Linked DNA regions of Starkeya sp. ORNL1. The protein of the gene in region 1 interacts with the protein of each later gene in a pairwise test. Links are inferred from orthologs where the notes say so. Each region holds a gene or a part of one and is shown in the gene's direction. Other genes may lie near its edges.

What was found.
Region 2: the proteins of G3545_RS02190 (region 1) and G3545_RS16705 interact in binary tests that used the Escherichia coli proteins (3 or more experiments, as listed by UniProt). The link is inferred for Starkeya sp. ORNL1 from one-to-one orthologs.
Region 3: the proteins of G3545_RS02190 (region 1) and G3545_RS03525 interact in binary tests that used the Escherichia coli proteins (3 or more experiments, as listed by UniProt). The link is inferred for Starkeya sp. ORNL1 from one-to-one orthologs.

What each region holds. Positions count from the first base shown.
Region 1 is NZ_CP048834.1:457,372-463,094, reverse strand. Bases 2,727-5,723 are described here. They hold G3545_RS02190 (P-II family nitrogen regulator), read left to right. Parts: upstream 2,727-4,054; coding sequence 4,055-4,393; downstream 4,394-5,723. Other genes in these bases: glnA (type I glutamate--ammonia ligase), read left to right, coding at 4,476-5,723; G3545_RS02195 (NAD(P)H-hydrate dehydratase), read right to left, coding at 2,727-3,762. Also shown: tig (trigger factor), read right to left, coding at 1-500; G3545_RS02200 (multicopper oxidase family protein), read left to right, coding at 929-2,314; more of G3545_RS02195, read right to left, coding at 2,275-2,726. UniProt on the Escherichia coli protein: P-II indirectly controls the transcription of the glutamine synthetase gene (glnA). P-II prevents NR-II-catalyzed conversion of NR-I to NR-I-phosphate, the transcriptional activator of GlnA. When P-II is uridylylated to P-II-UMP, these events are reversed.
Region 2 is NZ_CP048834.1:3,508,033-3,514,089, forward strand. What follows is about bases 1,522-4,852. They hold G3545_RS16705 ([protein-PII] uridylyltransferase), read left to right. Parts: upstream 1,522-1,844; coding sequence 1,845-4,652; downstream 4,653-4,852. Other genes in these bases: G3545_RS16700 (PRC-barrel domain-containing protein), read left to right, coding at 1,522-1,694. Outside these bases: G3545_RS16690 (HWE histidine kinase domain-containing protein), read left to right, coding at 1-312; G3545_RS16695 (hypothetical protein), read left to right, coding at 548-973; more of G3545_RS16700, read left to right, coding at 1,167-1,521.
Region 3 is NZ_CP048834.1:721,107-726,832, reverse strand. Bases 1,522-4,521 are described here. They hold G3545_RS03525 (nitrogen regulation protein NR(II)), read left to right. Parts: upstream 1,522-2,457; coding sequence 2,458-3,585; downstream 3,586-4,521. Other genes in these bases: ntrC (nitrogen regulation protein NR(I)), read left to right, coding at 3,594-4,521; dusB (tRNA dihydrouridine synthase DusB), read left to right, coding at 1,522-2,461. Outside these bases: G3545_RS03540 (nicotinamide-nucleotide amidohydrolase family protein), read right to left, coding at 1-13; G3545_RS03535 (bifunctional 2-C-methyl-D-erythritol 4-phosphate cytidylyltransferase/2-C-methyl-D-erythritol 2,4-cyclodiphosphate synthase), read right to left, coding at 30-1,196; more of dusB, read left to right, coding at 1,460-1,521; more of ntrC, read left to right, coding at 4,522-5,036; G3545_RS03515 (PAS domain-containing sensor histidine kinase), read left to right, coding at 5,229-5,726.

The sequences.
Region 1 (5,723 bases):
TCGGCGGCGCCGGTCTTCGCCGAATAGGGCCGGTTGGCGTCGGCGATCCGGGAGACCGCCTCGTCGACCTCGGCGTCGGTCACCGCGAGCACCGGCTTCTCGAGAGCGATCGACTTGAAGTCGCCGAGCGTGATCGCCGGCAGCACTTCGATATTGATGGTGTAGGAGAGGTCGGCCTTGCCGTCGATGACGTCCTTGACCGCATTCTCGTCCTGCGGCAGCTCGACCTTGGGCTGCATGGCGAGCTTGAAGCCGCGCTCCTCGACGATCTGGCCATTGGCCTCGTTGACCGCCTGGTCGATCACCTCGGCGAGCACCGACTTGCCATAGAGCCGCTTCAGGTGCGCCACCGGCACCTTGCCGGGCCGGAAGCCGTTGATGCGCACGCGGTCCTTCATCTCGGCCAGCCGGGCGTTGGCCTTGGCGTCGAGTTCGGCGGCGGGAAGCACCACGCGGAATTCGCGCTTCAGCCCATCGGCGGAGAGTTCGGTGACCTGCATCGGTATCGGCCTTCGTCTTGTCGCCGTGCGGCGGCTTTATTGTCGGTCGGGAATCGGCGGCTTACACCTGATTCCCGGGGATTGCGTCGTTCAAGCGGGAGGCAACCGTGCGCTGGAGTTCTGGTGCGGGCGGAGGGGCTCGAACCCCCACGACTTTCGTCACGGGAACCTAAATCCCGCGCGTCTACCAGTTCCGCCACGCCCGCGAACGCACCTTTTTGCCGAGGAAACTCCTCGAACCATAGGCGCGCGCACTCATTCCGGGTGCCGCCAGCCGGGTGCGGGCTTATAGCACGGCCTTGCCGCAGCGCCAGTGGAAAGTGAGCCGTCGCCCGAGGGGTTGGGGAGAACCGCTTGCCTCCGCTAACCACACCGCAAGCCCCGCCTTGCGCCCGCCATTCTCGCGCCGGAAAATCCCTGCCGTGACAATGCGTATGGACGATTTCCACCACACCACCCGCCGCAGCCTGATCATGGCCGCCGGCCGCAGCCTCGGTGCGTCGCTCATCATCGGTGCGCTGCCGAAGCCACCTGCCCTCGCGCAGGACGCGTCGGCGGCTCTCGCCGCCCAGCTCGGCGAGGCCCATCTGCTCGGCCCCGCCGCGCCGGCAACGCCGCTTTTTACGTATGGCGGCTCCCTCCCCGGCCCGACCTTGCGGCAGAAGCTCGGCGACGATTTCGGCTTCCAGTTCCAGAACCGGCTCAGCGAGCCGACCGCCTTGAGCTTCGGCGGCTATCCGGTGCCGGCCAACATGCTCGGCGTGCCTGGGCTTTCCGGTCAAGCGGTGGCGCCGGGCGCCAATACCGATATCCGCTTCCCGCTGACCGAGGCCGGCACCTATCTCTATGCGCCGTTCGATGCCGGCCAGGCTGCGCGCGGGCTCGCCGGCGCGCTGGTGGTGGAAGACGCTACGCCGCCGGAGGCCGATCGCGATCTCGTCCTGGTGATCCAGGATTGGCGGCTCGCTCCGGACCAGCGCATCCATCTCACCGTCAATGGCTCGCCCGCCGCGAAGCTGGCCGCCCGCGCCGGCGAGCGGGTACGCCTGCGCATCGTCAATGCTACGCGCGGGCTGTTCCTGCCGTTGAAGCTCGATGACCATCCGTGCTGGATCATCTCCATAGACGGCCGCCCGGCCGAGCCCTTCCCGCCCTCGGAAGGCCGGCTGCTGATGGCTCCCGGCAGCCGCGTCGACGTGCTGGTCGACCTGGTGAAGCCGCCCGGCGCACAGCTCGCACTGGCGCTGGAAATGGCGGATGGCGAGGTGCCGCTGGCCGCCCTCGCCTACAGCGCTGAAGCCGCCTTGCGCACCACGCCGCTACCCGCGCCGCAGGCGCTGCCGATGGCGAACGCCGCGGCGCAGCCGAAGCTCGCCGGCGCGACCCGCCTGACCCTCGAATTCGGCGACGAGCCGGCACCGAATTTCCTGCCCGAGGCCCTGGCCAGCGTGGCAGCAGGCCGCACCTTGGTGGCGACCGTCACCAACCGCTCGGCCAGCACCGCTTCGGTGCACCTTTACGGCCATGCCGCCCGGCTGCTCGACACACTGGACGATGGCTGGAAGCCCTGGTGGCACGACACGGTCGGCGTCGCCTCCGGCAAGACCATCCGCCTCGCCTTCATTGCCCGCGCGCCCGGACGCTGGCCGCTGGTCGCCCGCCGCGGCGGCGACGGGGTTCCGCTGGCGCTCGGCTGGTTCGAGACCACGGGCCAGGCGACGCCGGGCCAAGCCATATCGGGCCAGTCGACGCCCGCGGATGCGGCGCCGGCGGATCAGCCGGCAATCCCCATGCCGCCAAAGAAGCCGCGATAGACCGGCCGCAAGGCCGCGATCAGATCGTCCGCCACCAGGCCGGGGCCGGCTTCGCGCGCCGCCTCGCCATGCAGCCACACCGCCGCGCACGCCGCCTCGAAGGCCGGCATGCCCTGCCCGAGCAGCCCGCCGCATATGCCGGAGAGCACGTCGCCGGCTCCGGCGGTGGCAAGCCAGGGCGGCGCGTTTGAAGAGATCGCAGCACGCCCGTCCGGCGCCGCAATCACCGTATCCGGCCCCTTCAGCACAATCACCGCGCCGAGCAGTGCCGCAGCCGCGCGGGCGCGCTCCATCTTGGAGGAGTTCTCCATGATGTCCTTGTGGCCGGAGAACAGCCGCGCGAACTCGCCCTCATGCGGCGTCGCGATCGCCGCCGGCGAGCCGGCAAGCCGCGCGGCCAGCGCTTCCGGCTCGCCGGCGAAGGAGGACAGCGCATCGGCATCGACCACCAGCCGGCGGCCCGCGGCCACGGCCAGCTTGTCGCGCGTTGCCGGCCCGAGCCCGGCCCCCGGCCCGATGATGATGGTGGAGAGTCGCTTGTCGGCGAGCAGATCCGCCAGCGCCGCCGCATCGTCCACCGGCCGCACCATCACTGCCGAGAGATTCGCCGCGTGGATGGCGAGCGCATTCGCCGGGCAGGCAACGGTGACCAGCCCTGCCCCGGCGCGCAGCGCGCTCGCCGCCGCCAGCCGGCTGGCCCCGGTGGCGTAAGCCGGCCCGCTCACCGTCACCACATGGCCGCGGTCATATTTATGCCCGTCGATGCGCGGGATCGGAAAATGCGCCTGCCACAGCGCCGGCACGTTGGAGAAGGCGCGCGGCGCGATCTCGCCGAGCACGCCATCGGCGATGCCGATATCGGCAAGCCGCACCTTGCCGCAGTGGACCCGCCCCGGCAGCAGCAGATGGCCGGGCTTCAGGCGGAAGAAGCTGACGGTCTCGTCCGCGCGCACCGCGGCGCCGCGCACCACACCACTCGCCCCGTCTATACCGGACGGCAGGTCGACCGCGATGACCGGCCTGCCCGCCTCATTGATCGCCTCCACCGCGCTGCGCGCCGCGCCGTCGAGATCGCGGGCGAGGCCGGCGCCGAACAGCGCGTCGATGACGAGGTCGCAGGCCGCGAGATCGAGCGCCTCCACCGGGAGCGCGTCGCCGCGCCACAGCCCGGCCATGGCCGCCGCGTCACCGTGCAGGGCATCGCGCGGACCGAGCAGGCCGAGGGCTACCTTGTAGCCGCGCTGCGCCAGCACCCGCGCCGCGACGAAGCCGTCGCCGCCATTATTGCCGGGCCCGCACAGGATCGCGATGCGGGTGCCGAGCGGGCGCCGTGCCGCGGCGTCCGCCACCGCGATGCCGGCGCGCTCCATCAGCGTGGTGCCCGGCGTCCCGGCCGCGATGGTCAGGGCGTCGGCCCGGCTCATTTCCTGCGGCGTCAGCAGTTCCAAGGCGCTCTCCAAAGTCTCATTTCCGGCCGACATGGCCGCGTCGCGTGCGTCTGCCTATTTTCCACGCGCTCATTGCCAATGCCGGGCGATATCGATTGCCTACTTATTAAACAATCCGCCTATTTTATTGGCATTCAAGGTTTAAGGTCGTTAGCCGGCACCTGTCTGATGCGATAAGCGGTTTGATTCCACGTCGTTTTTCGTTGCGGACTGGCTTGGCATGGGTTCTGCTTCAACGCGGCCCGGTTCGACCGGGCGTGGCGGAACGTCGAGTCGAGGGAGATGTGAGGAAATGAAGAAGATCGAGGCCATCATCAAACCCTTCAAGCTCGACGAGGTGAAGGAGGCACTGCAGGAGGTCGGACTGCAGGGTATCACTGTCACCGAAGCCAAGGGTTTCGGGCGCCAGAAGGGACATACCGAACTGTACCGCGGCGCGGAATACGTCGTGGATTTCCTGCCTAAGGTGAAGATCGAGGTCGTGGTCGGCGACGATACCGTCGAGACCGCCGTCGACGCCATCCGGCGCGCCGCCCAGACCGGGCGCATCGGCGACGGCAAGATCTTCATTTCGAACATCGAGGAAGCAATCCGCATTCGCACCGGGGAATCCGGGCTGGACGCCATCTGAGTGTAGCGGTCGGGGCCTTCCAACGGACCCCGGCCGGGATTATACGCTCAGCCACTGCGGTCATAAGAAAGGTACGATACCTATGACGACGGCCAAGGACGTAATGAAGCTGATCAAGGATCAGGACGTCAAATACGTCGACCTGCGCTTCACCGACCCCCGCGGCAAGTGGCAACACGTCACCTTCGACATCACGATGGTCGATGACGACTTCTTCGCCGAAGGCCAGGCCTTCGACGGCTCGTCGATCGCGGGCTGGAAGGCGATCAACGAGTCCGACATGCACCTGCAGCCGGACCTGGAGTCGGCGTGCATCGACCCGTTCTTCTCCGAGACCACGCTCTCGGTCGTCTGCGACATTCTCGAGCCCACCACCGGTGAGCCCTATAATCGCGACCCGCGCGGCATCGCCAAGAAGGCGATGGCCTATCTGCAGTCCACCGGCATCGGCGACACCGTCTATTTCGGCCCGGAAGCCGAGTTCTTCATCTTCGACGACGTCCGCTTCAAGGTCGACCCGTACAATACCGGCTTCAAGCTCGACTCCATCGAGCTGCCGAGCAATTTCGACACCGAGTATGAAGGCGGCAATCTCGGCCACCGCGTGAAGACCAAGGGCGGCTACTTCCCGGTCCCGCCGGTCGACAGCGCGCAGGACATGCGCGGCGAGATGCTCGCTTCCATGGCCAAGATGGGCGCCAGGGTCGAGAAGCACCACCATGAGGTGGCGTCCGCCCAGCACGAGCTCGGCCTGAAGTTCGGCCCGCTCGTCACCATGGCCGACCACCTGCAGATCTATAAGTACTGCATCCATCAGGTGGCCAACATCTATGGCAAGTCGGCGACCTTCATGCCGAAGCCGGTCTATGGCGACAACGGCTCGGGCATGCATGTGCACCAGTCGATCTGGAAGGGCGGCAAGCCGCTGTTTGCCGGCAACAAGTACGCCGACCTCAGCCAGGAATGCCTGTGGTACATTGGCGGCATCATCAAGCATGCCAAGTCGCTGAACGCCTTCACCAACCCGCTGACCAACTCCTACAAGCGTCTGGTCCCGGGCTATGAGGCGCCGGTGCTGCTCGCCTATTCGGCGCGCAACCGCTCGGCCTCGTGCCGCATCCCTTACACCACCTCGCCGAAGGCCAAGCGCGTCGAGGTCCGCTTTCCCGATCCGGGCGCGAACCCCTATCTCGCTTTCTCGGCGCTGTTCATGGCCGGCATTGACGGCATCCTGAACAAGATCGATCCGGGTCCGGCCATGGACAAGGATCTCTACGATCTGCCGCCGAAGGAGCTGAAGAAGATCCCGACGGTGTGCGGCTCGCTGCGC
Region 2 (6,057 bases), 3.1 Mb from region 1 along the record:
CAGAATCTTGGCCTCGCCCTGCATGAACTCTCGACCAATGCGGCGAAGTTCGGCGCGTTGTCGGTGCCGGGCGGCCATGTCGACATCATCTGGGCGCACCGGCCGATCGAGAAGGGCGGAGGCATCCGGCTGGAATGGAAGGAGACCGGCGGCCCGCCGGTTGCCAAGCCCGAAGGCCGCGGCTTCGGCTCGCTCGTCATCGAGCGGAATCTCTCGCGCGCCCTCGATGGCGAGGTCAGCCTCGAATTCGCGCCCGACGGACTGGTCTGCCGCGTCACCGTGCCCGAGCAGCACCTCTCGCCTGGTCGCTGATCCTCACGCCGCCGGGGCCTGTTCCGCAAAAGTTGAACGACTTTTGCAACGAGAACCCGCTCAAGCCGTGGATATCCCGGAACCGCGTAAATATTTGTGCGTTGTTGCCGGTGCGCCGTGCAACTGGCGCACCCGAATCTTTTTGACGCTCGCGGATCTGCGGCGGCGCGGTGTATTGCGCCGGGCTTCGTAGTGCGTGCCGTGGGCATGAGCCGACCTCGACGAGGGCACGATCATGCTTCGCCTTCCGAACACCCGCTTCGCTTCCGGCGTCCTCACCGGCCTCGTCATCGCTTTGCCGCTCGCGCTCTCCGGGAGCTGGGTCAGCGCGATCGCGGCGTCCCGGCTTGCGGGCGCGCAGACGCAGGCTGCCGTGCACGCGAGCCCGGCAGACAGTTCATCGGCGACAATGGTGAACCGTACGGCAAAGACCTCCCGCCTGCCGGTTCCGGTCGCGTTCAGCGGCCAGCAGCCGGCGTCGGTGCGCACGGTTTCCGATACGGCGACGTCGGTCGTCATCAAGGGCGAGCGGGAAAAGGCGCGGACGCGCAGCAACGGCCCGACACCGCGCGGGTGCCTGTCTGCCGTAGGCGGCCTGAATTCCAGCATCGCCACTGAAGAAATGACAGTGTGCGTCGCCGATATTTCGACGATCAATTGATTATCGTCTTGATTTATTCTCGATGCCGGCGCGCATCTCATATTTGACTTGCTTATGTTCCCTTGCGGCATTTTTATCCATAAGCATCCATTTCTAGAACATATACTGGGGAACCAAATCTTCTATCGGGCGATTGTCGAAGCAGACGGCCATATGGCCGCGACGCTATCGACATTTGACTGGGAGATTTGTGATGACGAACAAGCTGGCTACCTTGACCGCCCTTGCCGCCCTGGCTCTCAGCCCCGCCGTGGCGCTGGCGCAGAGCCCGACAGCACCCGACACTACGCCGCCGGCTGCGACCGATCCGGTCACGCCCCCGTTGACTCCGGCGCCGGCCGAGAAAATGGCGACGCCGCCGGCGACCACCACCATCGCCCCGAACACCCCCAGATTCGTTGATGCGCAGGCCGGCGGGCAGATGCTCAGCTCCGACCTGATCGGCACCGACGTGGTGACCGCAAACGACGAGAAGCTCGGCGATATCAGCGACATCCTGTTCGAGAAGGATGGCAAGGCGGTCGCCGCGGTGATCGATGTCGGCGGCTTCCTCGGCATCGGCGCCAAAGCGGTGGCGATATCCTTCGATTCGCTGACCATGGCGCCGACCGACAGCGGCCAGAAGCTCGTCGTCGCCATGACCAAGGAAGAGCTGAACACCGCGCCGCAGTTCAAGACGATGGCGGAAGCCCGCTCGGCGAGCGGCGCGCCGTCGCAGTAGTATCCGCCCGACACGTTTGATCTGGAACGACATGCCCGGCCTCGTGCCGGGCATGTTTTTCGTGCCGGGACCCCGCCGCTCTCCCGCGCCGCACGATGACGCGAGCGGCCCGATCGGATAAAGCGGAGGACTAATCAGCCGGGCCGCCCCATGAACGAAATCCGCCGTCGCCGCCGCTCCGATTTCCACTTCAAGGACATGTTCGACATCGAGGCCATGCGGGCTGAACTCACCGCGCTGGCGACATCGGTGCTCGCCCACACCAAGGCAGGCCGCGAAACCGAACTGCGCGCCGCAGTCGCCAAGCGGCTGAAGCGGGCTTATGCGGAAGGCCATGCCACGGCCGAGCTGTGGCTGACGCTGGACGGCTCCGGCCGGCGCTGCGCCGAGCGGCTGTCCCGCCTGCAGGACGAGATCATCCGCCTGGTCTATGAGCTGGTGGTGCGCTTCCTCTATCCCTCGGATAATCCTTCGACCTCCGAGCGCATGGCGATCGTCGCGGTCGGCGGCTATGGGCGCGGGCTGATGGCGCCGGGCTCCGACACCGACATATTGTTCCTGCTGCCCTACAAGCAGACCGCCTGGGGCGAGAGCGTCGCCGAGGCGATGCTCTATGTGCTGTGGGACATGGGACTGAAGGTCGGCCACGCCACCCGCTCGGTCGACGAATGCATCCGCCAGGCGCGCGGCGACATGACGATCCGCACCGGGCTCCTGGAAGCGCGCTTCCTGCTCGGCGAAAAGGCGCTGTTCGACCAGCTGGCGCAGCGCTTCGACCGCGACGTTGTGGAAGGCACCGCGGTGGAGTTCGTCGCCGCCAAGCTCGCCGAGCGCGAGGAGCGGCTGAAGCGCGCCGGCCAGTCGCGCTATCTGGTCGAGCCGAACGTCAAGGACGGCAAGGGCGGCTTGCGCGACCTGCACACGCTGTTCTGGATCGCCAAATATGTCTACCGCGTCCACGAGACGAAGGAACTGGTCGCCAAGGGCATGTTCACCGACGAGGAGGCGGCGATCTTCCGCCGCTGCGAGGATTTCCTCTGGTCGGTGCGCTGCCATCTGCACTTCCTAGCCGGCAAGCCCGAGGAGCGGCTGTCCTTCGACCTGCAGCGCGAGATGGCGGAGCGGCTCGGTTATACCGAGCATCCCGGCCTGAAGGACGTGGAACGCTTCATGAAGCACTATTTCCTCGTCGCCAAGGATGTCGGCGATCTCACCGCCATCGTCTCCGCGGCGCTCGAGGAACGCCACGACAAGCCGGTGCCGCGGCTGAACCGCATGATCGCGCGGCTGAAGCGTTCGCCGCGGCGCGCGCTGAAGGAGACCAACGACCTCATCGTCGACAATGACCGCATCAATGTCGCCGATGCCAGCGCCTTCGGTCGCGATCCGATCAATCTGATCCGCATATTCCACCTCGCCGACCGGCACGGCCTTGCCTTCCACCCCGACGCGATGCGCCTCGCTACCCGTTCGCTCAAGCTGATCGACCAGCGGGTGCGCGAGGATGCCGAGGCGAACCGGCTGTTCGTCGACATACTCTGCTCGAAGCGCGAACCGGAGATCGTGCTGCGGCGCATGAACGAGACCGGCGTGCTCGGCCGCTTCGTGCCCGAGTTCGGCCGTGTCGTCGCGATGATGCAGTTCAACATGTACCACTCGTACACGGTGGACGAGCATCTGATCCGCTCGATCGGCGTGCTCTCCGAGATCGAGCGTGGCGACCGCCCCGAATATGGCATCGCCAATGAGCTGATGGCGCAGATCAAGAACCGCCAATTGCTCTACGTCGCGACCTTCCTGCACGACATCGCCAAGGGCCGGCCGGAGGACCACTCGACCGCCGGCGCCAAGGTGGCGCGGCGGCTCGGCCCGCGCTTCGGCCTCAATGCCGCCGACATCGACACCGTGGCCTGGCTGATCGAGCATCATCTGACCATGTCGACCATCGCGCAGTCGCGCGACCTCTCCGACCGCAAGACCATCGAGAATTTCGGCGCCGTGGTGCAAAACCTGGAGCGGATGAAGCTCTTGCTGATCCTCACCACCGCCGATATCCGCGCGGTCGGCCCGGGAGTGTGGAACAACTGGAAGTCCCAGCTGCTGCGCACGCTCTATTACGAGACCGAGCCGGTGGTCACCGGAGGGTTCTCCGAGACCGACCGCGCCCGCCGCGTCGCCCGCGCCCAGGCCGAGTTCCGCGCCGCGGTGCCGGACTGGAGCCCGGACGAGGTCGAGCGCTACATGGCGCGGCACTACCCGGCCTATTGGCTGCGCGCCGACCTCGACCACAAGCTCGCCCATGCCCGCTTCGTCACCGAGGCGGAAACGGCCGGCCGTGCGCTCGCCACCGCGACCAATATCGACGCCCAGCGCGGCATCACCGAGCTCACCGTGCTGGCGCCGGATCATCCCAAGCTGCTGGCGGTGATCGCCGGGGCCTGCGCGGCGGCCGGGGCCAACATCGTCGACGCGCAGATCAGCACGACCACCGACGGCCGCGCGCTCGACACCATCGCGCTGACCCGCGCCTTCGAGCAGGATTCCGACGAGATCCGCCGCGCCGAGCGCATCTCCGCCTCGATCGAGAAGTCGCTCTCCGGCGAAATCAGCCTGCCGGAAGTGGTGGCGAAGAAGATGCCGAAGCGCCCACGTGCCTTCACCGTCGAACCGGAAGTGACGCTGAACAATTCCTGGTCGAACCGCCACACCGTGGTCGAGGTGTCCGGGCTCGATCGGCCGGGCCTGCTCTATGGGCTGACGCAGACGCTGTCACGGCTCAATCTCAACATCGCCTCGGCGCATGTCGCGACCTTCGGCGAGCGCGCGGTCGACGTGTTCTACGTCACCGACCTGATGGGCGCGAAGATCATCGGCGCGGCGCGCCACTCCGCGATACGCCGCGCGCTGCTCCAGGTGCTCGACGCCGATGACGACACCGAGGCCGCCCGGGCGAGCTGACCGAGAGTGGACGCCGGCCTGACGCAGCGTCCGCAAAATCCCGCCATTAACCCGCCCTTTAAACGGTCCGATTTAGGGTTCGTTTACCGCCGGTGGCGTGAGGGAAGCGGGATAGATGAGACGGCGCAAGGGCGAGGGTCGGCGCGAGCCGGTATTGAGCGCGCCCGGCGCCATCGTCGATCTGCGGCTCGGCCCTGACGATCGGCCAGCGGTGATCCGCGGCCCGGACACGCGATCCTCGCCGCGGGCGCCCCGTGACAGCGAACCGAGGATCGAGGCCATTCCCGCCCGCTCTGCCCCTGCCCGTCGTGAAGCCCCGCGCGCGCAGCCGCACCGCACCGCGCCGCAAGCGGGGCTGGAGGCGGCTGTTCTATTGGGTCTTCGTGCTCGGCCTGTGGGGCGTGATCGGCCTGACCGGCCTCGTCGCCTATGAGGCGAGCCAGCTGCCCGCCATCCAGAACCTCGCCATCCCCGAGCGCCCGCCGACCGTCATCATCCAGGCCCAGGACGGCAAGACCATCGCTGCGCGCGGCGACATGCGCGGCGCCGCGGTGCCGCTGCGGGCGCTCCCGCCTTATCTGCCGCAAGCCTTCATCGCCATCGAGGACCGGCGCTTCTACAGCCATTTCGGCATCGACCTGCTCGGCCTCGCCCGCGCCGTGGTGGTGAACCTCACCTCCGGCCGGCTACGCGAGGGCGGCTCGACGCTGACCCAGCAGCTCGCCAAGAACCTGTTCCTGACCCAGGAGCGCACCCTCTCCCGCAAGATCCAGGAAGTGATCCTGGCGCTGTGGCTGGAGGCCAAATATTCGAAGAACGAGATCGTCGAGCTCTATGTGAACCGCGTCTATTTCGGTGCCGGCGCCTATGGCGTCGAGGCCGCGGCGCAGCGCTATTTCGGCAAGTCGGCGCGGCAGGTGACGCTCTCGGAAGCCGCCATGCTGGCCGGCCTCGTCAAATCGCCCTCCGCGCTTGCCCCGACGCGCAACCTGAAAGGCGCGCAGGAGCGCGCCGAGCTGGTGATCGCAGCGATGCAGGATGCCGGCTTCATCACGCCGGCCATGGCGGCGACGGCGACCGCACGCCCGGCGGTGCTGGCGAAGAACCAGAGCCAGGAGCCCGCCGCCTATGCCGCCGACTGGATCATGGAGCAGCTCGAGCCGCTGATCGGCACCATCGAGCACGACGTCATCGTGCAGACCAGCCTCGACAGCAATATGCAGGCGGCCGCCGAGAAGGCGCTGACTGACTCGCTCAATCGCAATGGCGCGCGCTACGGCGTCGAGCAGGGCGCGATCGTGCTGATGGACACCGACGGCGCGGTGAAGGCGCTGGTCGGTGGCAAATCCTATGAGGACAGCCAGTATAATCGCGCCGTCAGCGCCCGGCGCCAGCCCGGCTCCGC
Region 3 (5,726 bases), 260 kb from region 1 along the record:
CCCGCTCGTCCATACCAGTCGCCTCGGTTCTAATCGGTCCACGGCAGTCTGACGGTCGCGCTCGCCAGTGCGGCGATGCCCTCGCGGCGGCCGGTAAAGCCCAGCCGTTCGCTTGTTGTCGCCTTGACGCTGACGCGGGCGAGGGGGATTTCGGCGATCTCCGCGATCTTCGTACGCATCGCCTCGCGATGGGGCCCGACCTTCGGCGCCTCGCAGATGACCGTGGCGTCGAGATGGGCGATGCGCCCGCCCGCAGCCCGCACCAGCGACGCCGCATGGGCCAGGAACCGGTCCGAGGAAGCGCCCTTCCATTCCGGATCGGAGGGCGGGAAATGATGGCCGATATCGGCGGCGCCAATGGTGCCGAGCAGCGCATCGGTGAGCGCATGGAGCACCACGTCGGCATCGGAATGTCCCGACAGTCCAAAGCCATGCGGAATGGCGATGCCGCCCAGCATGACATGGTCGCCCTCGCCGAAGGCGTGGACATCGAAGCCGGTCGCGGTGCGGATATCGGCGAGGGCGAGAGCCGCCTCGCGCTCGGCGCGCACGAAATCCTCTGCGGTCGTCAGCTTCACGTTCGACACCTCGCCCGGAAAGGTCGCGACCCTGTGCCCCGCAGCCTCCGCCACCGCCGCGTCGTCGGTGAGATGGTCGATGCCGGCTGCGGCGCGATGGGCCTCGAGAATGAGATCATAGCGAAAGGATTGTGGCGTCTGTACCGTGCGGAGTTGTGCACGATCCGGGCCCGACGCGGAGAAACCGTCGCGATCGACGATCTTCACCGTGTCGGTCAGCGCCAGCGCCGGCACTGCTGCGCCGTGTTCGGCTGCCGCCGCGACGGCGCGGGCGATGAGTTCGTCCGAGGCGAAGGGCCGGGCGGCGTCATGGATCAGCACCAGATCCGGCGGATCGGCGGCAAGGGCCTCCAGCCCGGCACGAACCGAGGCCTGCCGCGTTGCTCCGCCGGTCACCGGCGCGGCGATTCGCGCGATTCCGGCCATTGCCGTGGCGCAGGGGACAGCATCGTCGGCGTGGATGACCGGCAGCACATAGCGGATGGCGGGATTGCCGGCAAAGCGCGCCAGCGTGCGGCGCAGCACCATCTCGCCGCCAATGGTACGGAATTGCTTGGGCGGGCCTTCGCCAGCCCGCTGCCCGCGCCCCGCCGCCACTACGATCACGTCCGTCCGCATGCCTTGCTGCCTCAAAGCGCTGTTCGTTCCTGCATAGGCAAGTGCTTGCCTGCATCAGCAAGCGCTTGCCCGCATCAGCGGGTGCTTGCCGTGCGCGTCGGTTTAGCGCAAAAGCGGGTCTGGTATGCAACTTTTGCCTTTGCCTCATCAGGAGGCTTGCTGCCGCGAGGATGCTGGCTATTATGTAGGCATCCGGGCTCTGGCCCATTTGTTGTGCATCGTGTGATTAGCGCTTGATCCCTGCCGCTTCCGACAATTCCCGCATGAAGATCGGTTCGCTCGCGATTCCGAATGCGGTGTTCCTCGCGCCCATGGCCGGGATCACCGATGCCCCGTTCCGGCGCATGGCGCTGCGCTACGGCGCCGGCCTCGTGGTGTCGGAGATGGTCGCGTCCGACGCACTCGCCATGGGACATGCCGAGACCGTGCTGCGCACCGAAGGCAGCGGGCTCGCCATCCATGCGGTGCAGCTCGCCGGCAATCGCCCGCAGCTGATGGCCGAGGCCGCCCGCATCGCCGAAGGGGCAGGGGCGGCGCTGATCGACATCAATATGGGCTGCCCGGCCAAGCGCGTGACCACCGGCCTTGCCGGTTCGGCGCTGCTGCGCGATCTCGATCTGGCGACCGAGATCATCGAATCGGTGGTCGGCGCCACCAGCCTGCCGGTGACGCTGAAGACCCGGCTCGGCTGGGATGACGCGGCCCTGGTAGCGCCCGAGCTTGCCCGCCGCGCCGAGGCGATCGGGGTCAGGCTCATCACAATCCATGGCCGCACCCGCTGCCAATTCTATACCGGCTGCGCCGACTGGAGCGCGATTGGCCAGGTGAAACATGCGGTTGGCATTCCGGTGATGGCGAATGGCGATCTCACCACCTTCGCCGACGCGCGCGCCATGCTCGATGCCTCCGGCGCCGACGGCGTGATGATCGGCCGTGGTGCGCAGGGCCGGCCATGGTTCCCTGGGCAGGTCGCCGCGCTGCTCGGCACCGGCCGCGCCTTCGCCGACCCCGCCATGGAAGAACAGCGCGACGTGCTGCTGGAGCTCTATGAGGGCTGGCTCGGCCATTATGGCCGCGAACTCGGCTGCCGCACCGCGCGCAAGCACATCGGCTGGGCGTTGGAAGCCGCCGCCGCGAGCGCCGGCCGCGACGCCGAATTCGTCAAGCACTGGCGCGCCGCCCTGTTGCGGCTGGACCAGCCACGACACGTAGAGGCGGGCATCCGCGCCGCCTTCGACGACCTGAATTGGAGAGCCGCGGCATGAAGTCTCAGCCAACGGGACGTCTCGCCCAGGCGGCCGGCACAGTGATGTCCGACGCCGCCATGAATGCCCTGCCGCACCCGGTGGTGACGGTGAATGCCGACGACCGCATCGTCGATGCCAATGTTGCCGCCGAGGGCTTCTTCGAAGGCAGCCTCGCCGTGCTGGCGCGGCATCGGCTGCACGAATTCGTGCCGTTCGGCAGCCCGCTGCTGTCACTGATCGAGCAGGTGCGCGGGCGCGGCGCTGCGGTGAATGAATATCGCGTCGATCTCGGCACGCCGCGCAATGGCGGCGAGCGCATCGTCGACATCCATGTCGCGCCGCTCTCCGAATATCCCGGCCATGTGGTGGTGATGCTCCAGGAGCGCACCATCGCCGACAAGATGGACCGTCAGCTCACTCATCGCGGCGCGGCGCGCTCGGTCACCGCGCTCGCCTCCATGCTTGCGCACGAGATCAAGAACCCGCTGTCCGGCATTCGTGGCGCGGCGCAGCTGCTGGAGCTGAACGCCAGCGACGACGACCGCTCGCTGACCCGGCTCATCACCGACGAGGCCGACCGCATCGTGAAGCTGGTCGATCGCATGGAGGTGTTCTCCGACGAGCGCCCGATCGAGCGCGAGCCGGTCAATATCCACGCCGTGCTCGAGCATGTGCGCACGCTGGCCTCCTCAGGCTTCGCCCGGCACGTCCGCTTCGTCGAGGAGTACGACCCCTCGCTGCCGCCGGTGCTGGCGAATCGCGACCAATTGGTCCAGGTATTCCTGAATTTGGTGAAGAACGCCGCCGAAGCCATTGGAGATACTTCGGATGGCGAGATCCTGCTGACCACCGCCTTCCGTCCCGGCGTGCGGCTCACCGTGCCCGGCACCACGACGCGGGTCAGCCTGCCGCTGGAATTCTGCGTGCGCGACAACGGCCCCGGCGTGCCGGAAGACCTGATGCCGCATCTGTTCGACCCGTTCGTGACCACCAAGCCGACCGGCACCGGCCTCGGCCTAGCATTGGTCGCCAAGATCGTCGGCGACCATGGCGGCATCATCGAGTGCGACAGCCAGCCCCGCCGGACTACCTTCCGAGTCCTCATGCCCATGTATCGCGGCCTTGCCGCCGCCGAGAGTTGAGAGCCGCCATGCCGACGGGAAGCATACTTGTTGCCGACGACGACGCGGCGATCCGTACCGTGCTGAACCAGGCGCTGTCCCGCGCCGGTTATGAAGTCCGTTCCTGCGGCAATGCCGCGACGCTGTGGCGCTGGGTGAGCCAGGGCGACGGCGACCTCGTCATCACCGACGTGGTGATGCCGGACGAGAACGCCTTCGACCTGCTGCCGCGCATCAAGAAGGTGCGGCCCGACCTGCCGGTCATCGTGATGAGCGCGCAGAACACCTTCATGACCGCGATCCGCGCTTCCGAGCGCGGTGCCTATGAATATCTGCCCAAGCCCTTCGACCTGAAGGAGCTGATCGCCATTGTCGGCCGCGCGCTCTCCGAGCCGAAGAAGCCGGAATCGGCGCTGAAGAACGTCGAGGACGTCGACTCCATACCGCTGGTCGGCCGCTCGCCGGCGATGCAGGACATCTACCGCGTCCTCGCCCGGCTGATGCAGACTGATCTCACCGTGATGATCGCCGGCGAGAGCGGCACCGGCAAGGAACTGGTGGCGCGCGCGCTCCACGATTACGGCAAGCGGCGCAACGGGCCGTTCGTCGCCATCAACATGGCGGCGATCCCGCGCGACCTCATCGAATCCGAGCTGTTCGGCCATGAGAAGGGGGCCTTCACCGGCGCGAATGCCCGCTCCGCCGGCCGCTTCGAGCAGGCCGAAAGCGGCACGCTGTTCCTCGACGAGATCGGCGACATGCCGATGGAGGCGCAGACCCGCCTGTTACGCGTGCTCCAGCAGGGCGAATACACCACCGTCGGCGGGCGCACCGCGATCAAGACTGACGTGCGTATCGTCGCCGCCACCAACAAGGATCTGCGCATCCTGATCCAGCAGGGCCTGTTCCGCGAGGATCTGTTCTTCCGGCTGAACGTCGTGCCGCTGCGGCTGCCGCCGCTGCGCGAGCGCACCGAGGACGTGCCGGACCTGGTGCGCCACTTCTTTCTGCAGGCCGAGCGCGAGGGCTTGCCGCGCAAGCAGATCGATGCCGCCGCGCTCGATCGGCTTAAGCGCTATCGCTGGCCCGGCAATGTGCGCGAGCTGGAGAACCTGATTCGCCGTCTGTCCGCGCTCTATCCGCAGGAGATCATCACCGCCTCAATCATCGAGGCGGAGCTGTCGACGCCGATTTCGACCGCCGCGCCGGAAGAAAGTGGCGGCGACGAGACGCTGGCCTCCTCGGTGGAGCGCCACCTCAACACTTATTTCGGCGGCTTCGGCGAGACGCTGCCACCGCCCGGGCTCTATCACCGCATCCTCAAGGACGTCGAGTATCCGTTGCTTTCCGCGGCTTTGGCGGCCACGCGCGGCAACCAGATCAAGGCGGCGGAACTGCTCGGCCTCAATCGCAACACGCTGCGCAAGAAGATCCGGGATCTCGACATCCAGATAATCCGCACCAGTCGCTAAAGCCGGTCGTCGCCGCAGGGGCGTCACGCCGGGACGGGCTGCATGCCGTCTTTGGGTTTATGTGACGGAAATCGTGGCCTTCCACGGAATAATTCCGGTGGGGGGCGACAATGTCACATTTTTGCACCAGTGTCGTCCCAGTGCATCATGTCCCGCGGGATGGTGCGAGTCCCGGGCGGCTGATGGTGGTGAATGACCGACACGAAGACGCCGGAACTCGATACACGCGACGCTCCGGATTTCGGCGGGGCGGGGTTCCGCTTTAGCCTGTGGGGCCTGGCGCCGCTCGCGGTGCTGGTGGCACTCATCACCGCTCTGGTGAGCTTCATCGTGCTGATCGGCATCACCCCGCTGGTGCCGTCGCAGGAAGTCGTCATCACCGTGCTGTGCCTCAACGGCGCAATGTCGCTGGTGCTCATCAGCATCATCGGCCGCGAGGTCTGGCGCATCGTCAAGGCGCGGCGGCGGGGCAGGGCGGCCGCCCGCCTGCATGTGCGGGTGGTGGCGTTGTTCGGCGTCGTTGCCGTGGTCCCGGCCATCCTGGTCGCGCTGCTGGCGAGCGTCACGCTCGATCGCGGCCTCGACCGCTGGTTCTCGGTGCGCACGCGCGCCATCGTCGATAATGCAGTGTCGGTAGCGCAGACCTATGTGCGCGAGCATGCCTATTCGATTCGCGGCGACGTCATGGGC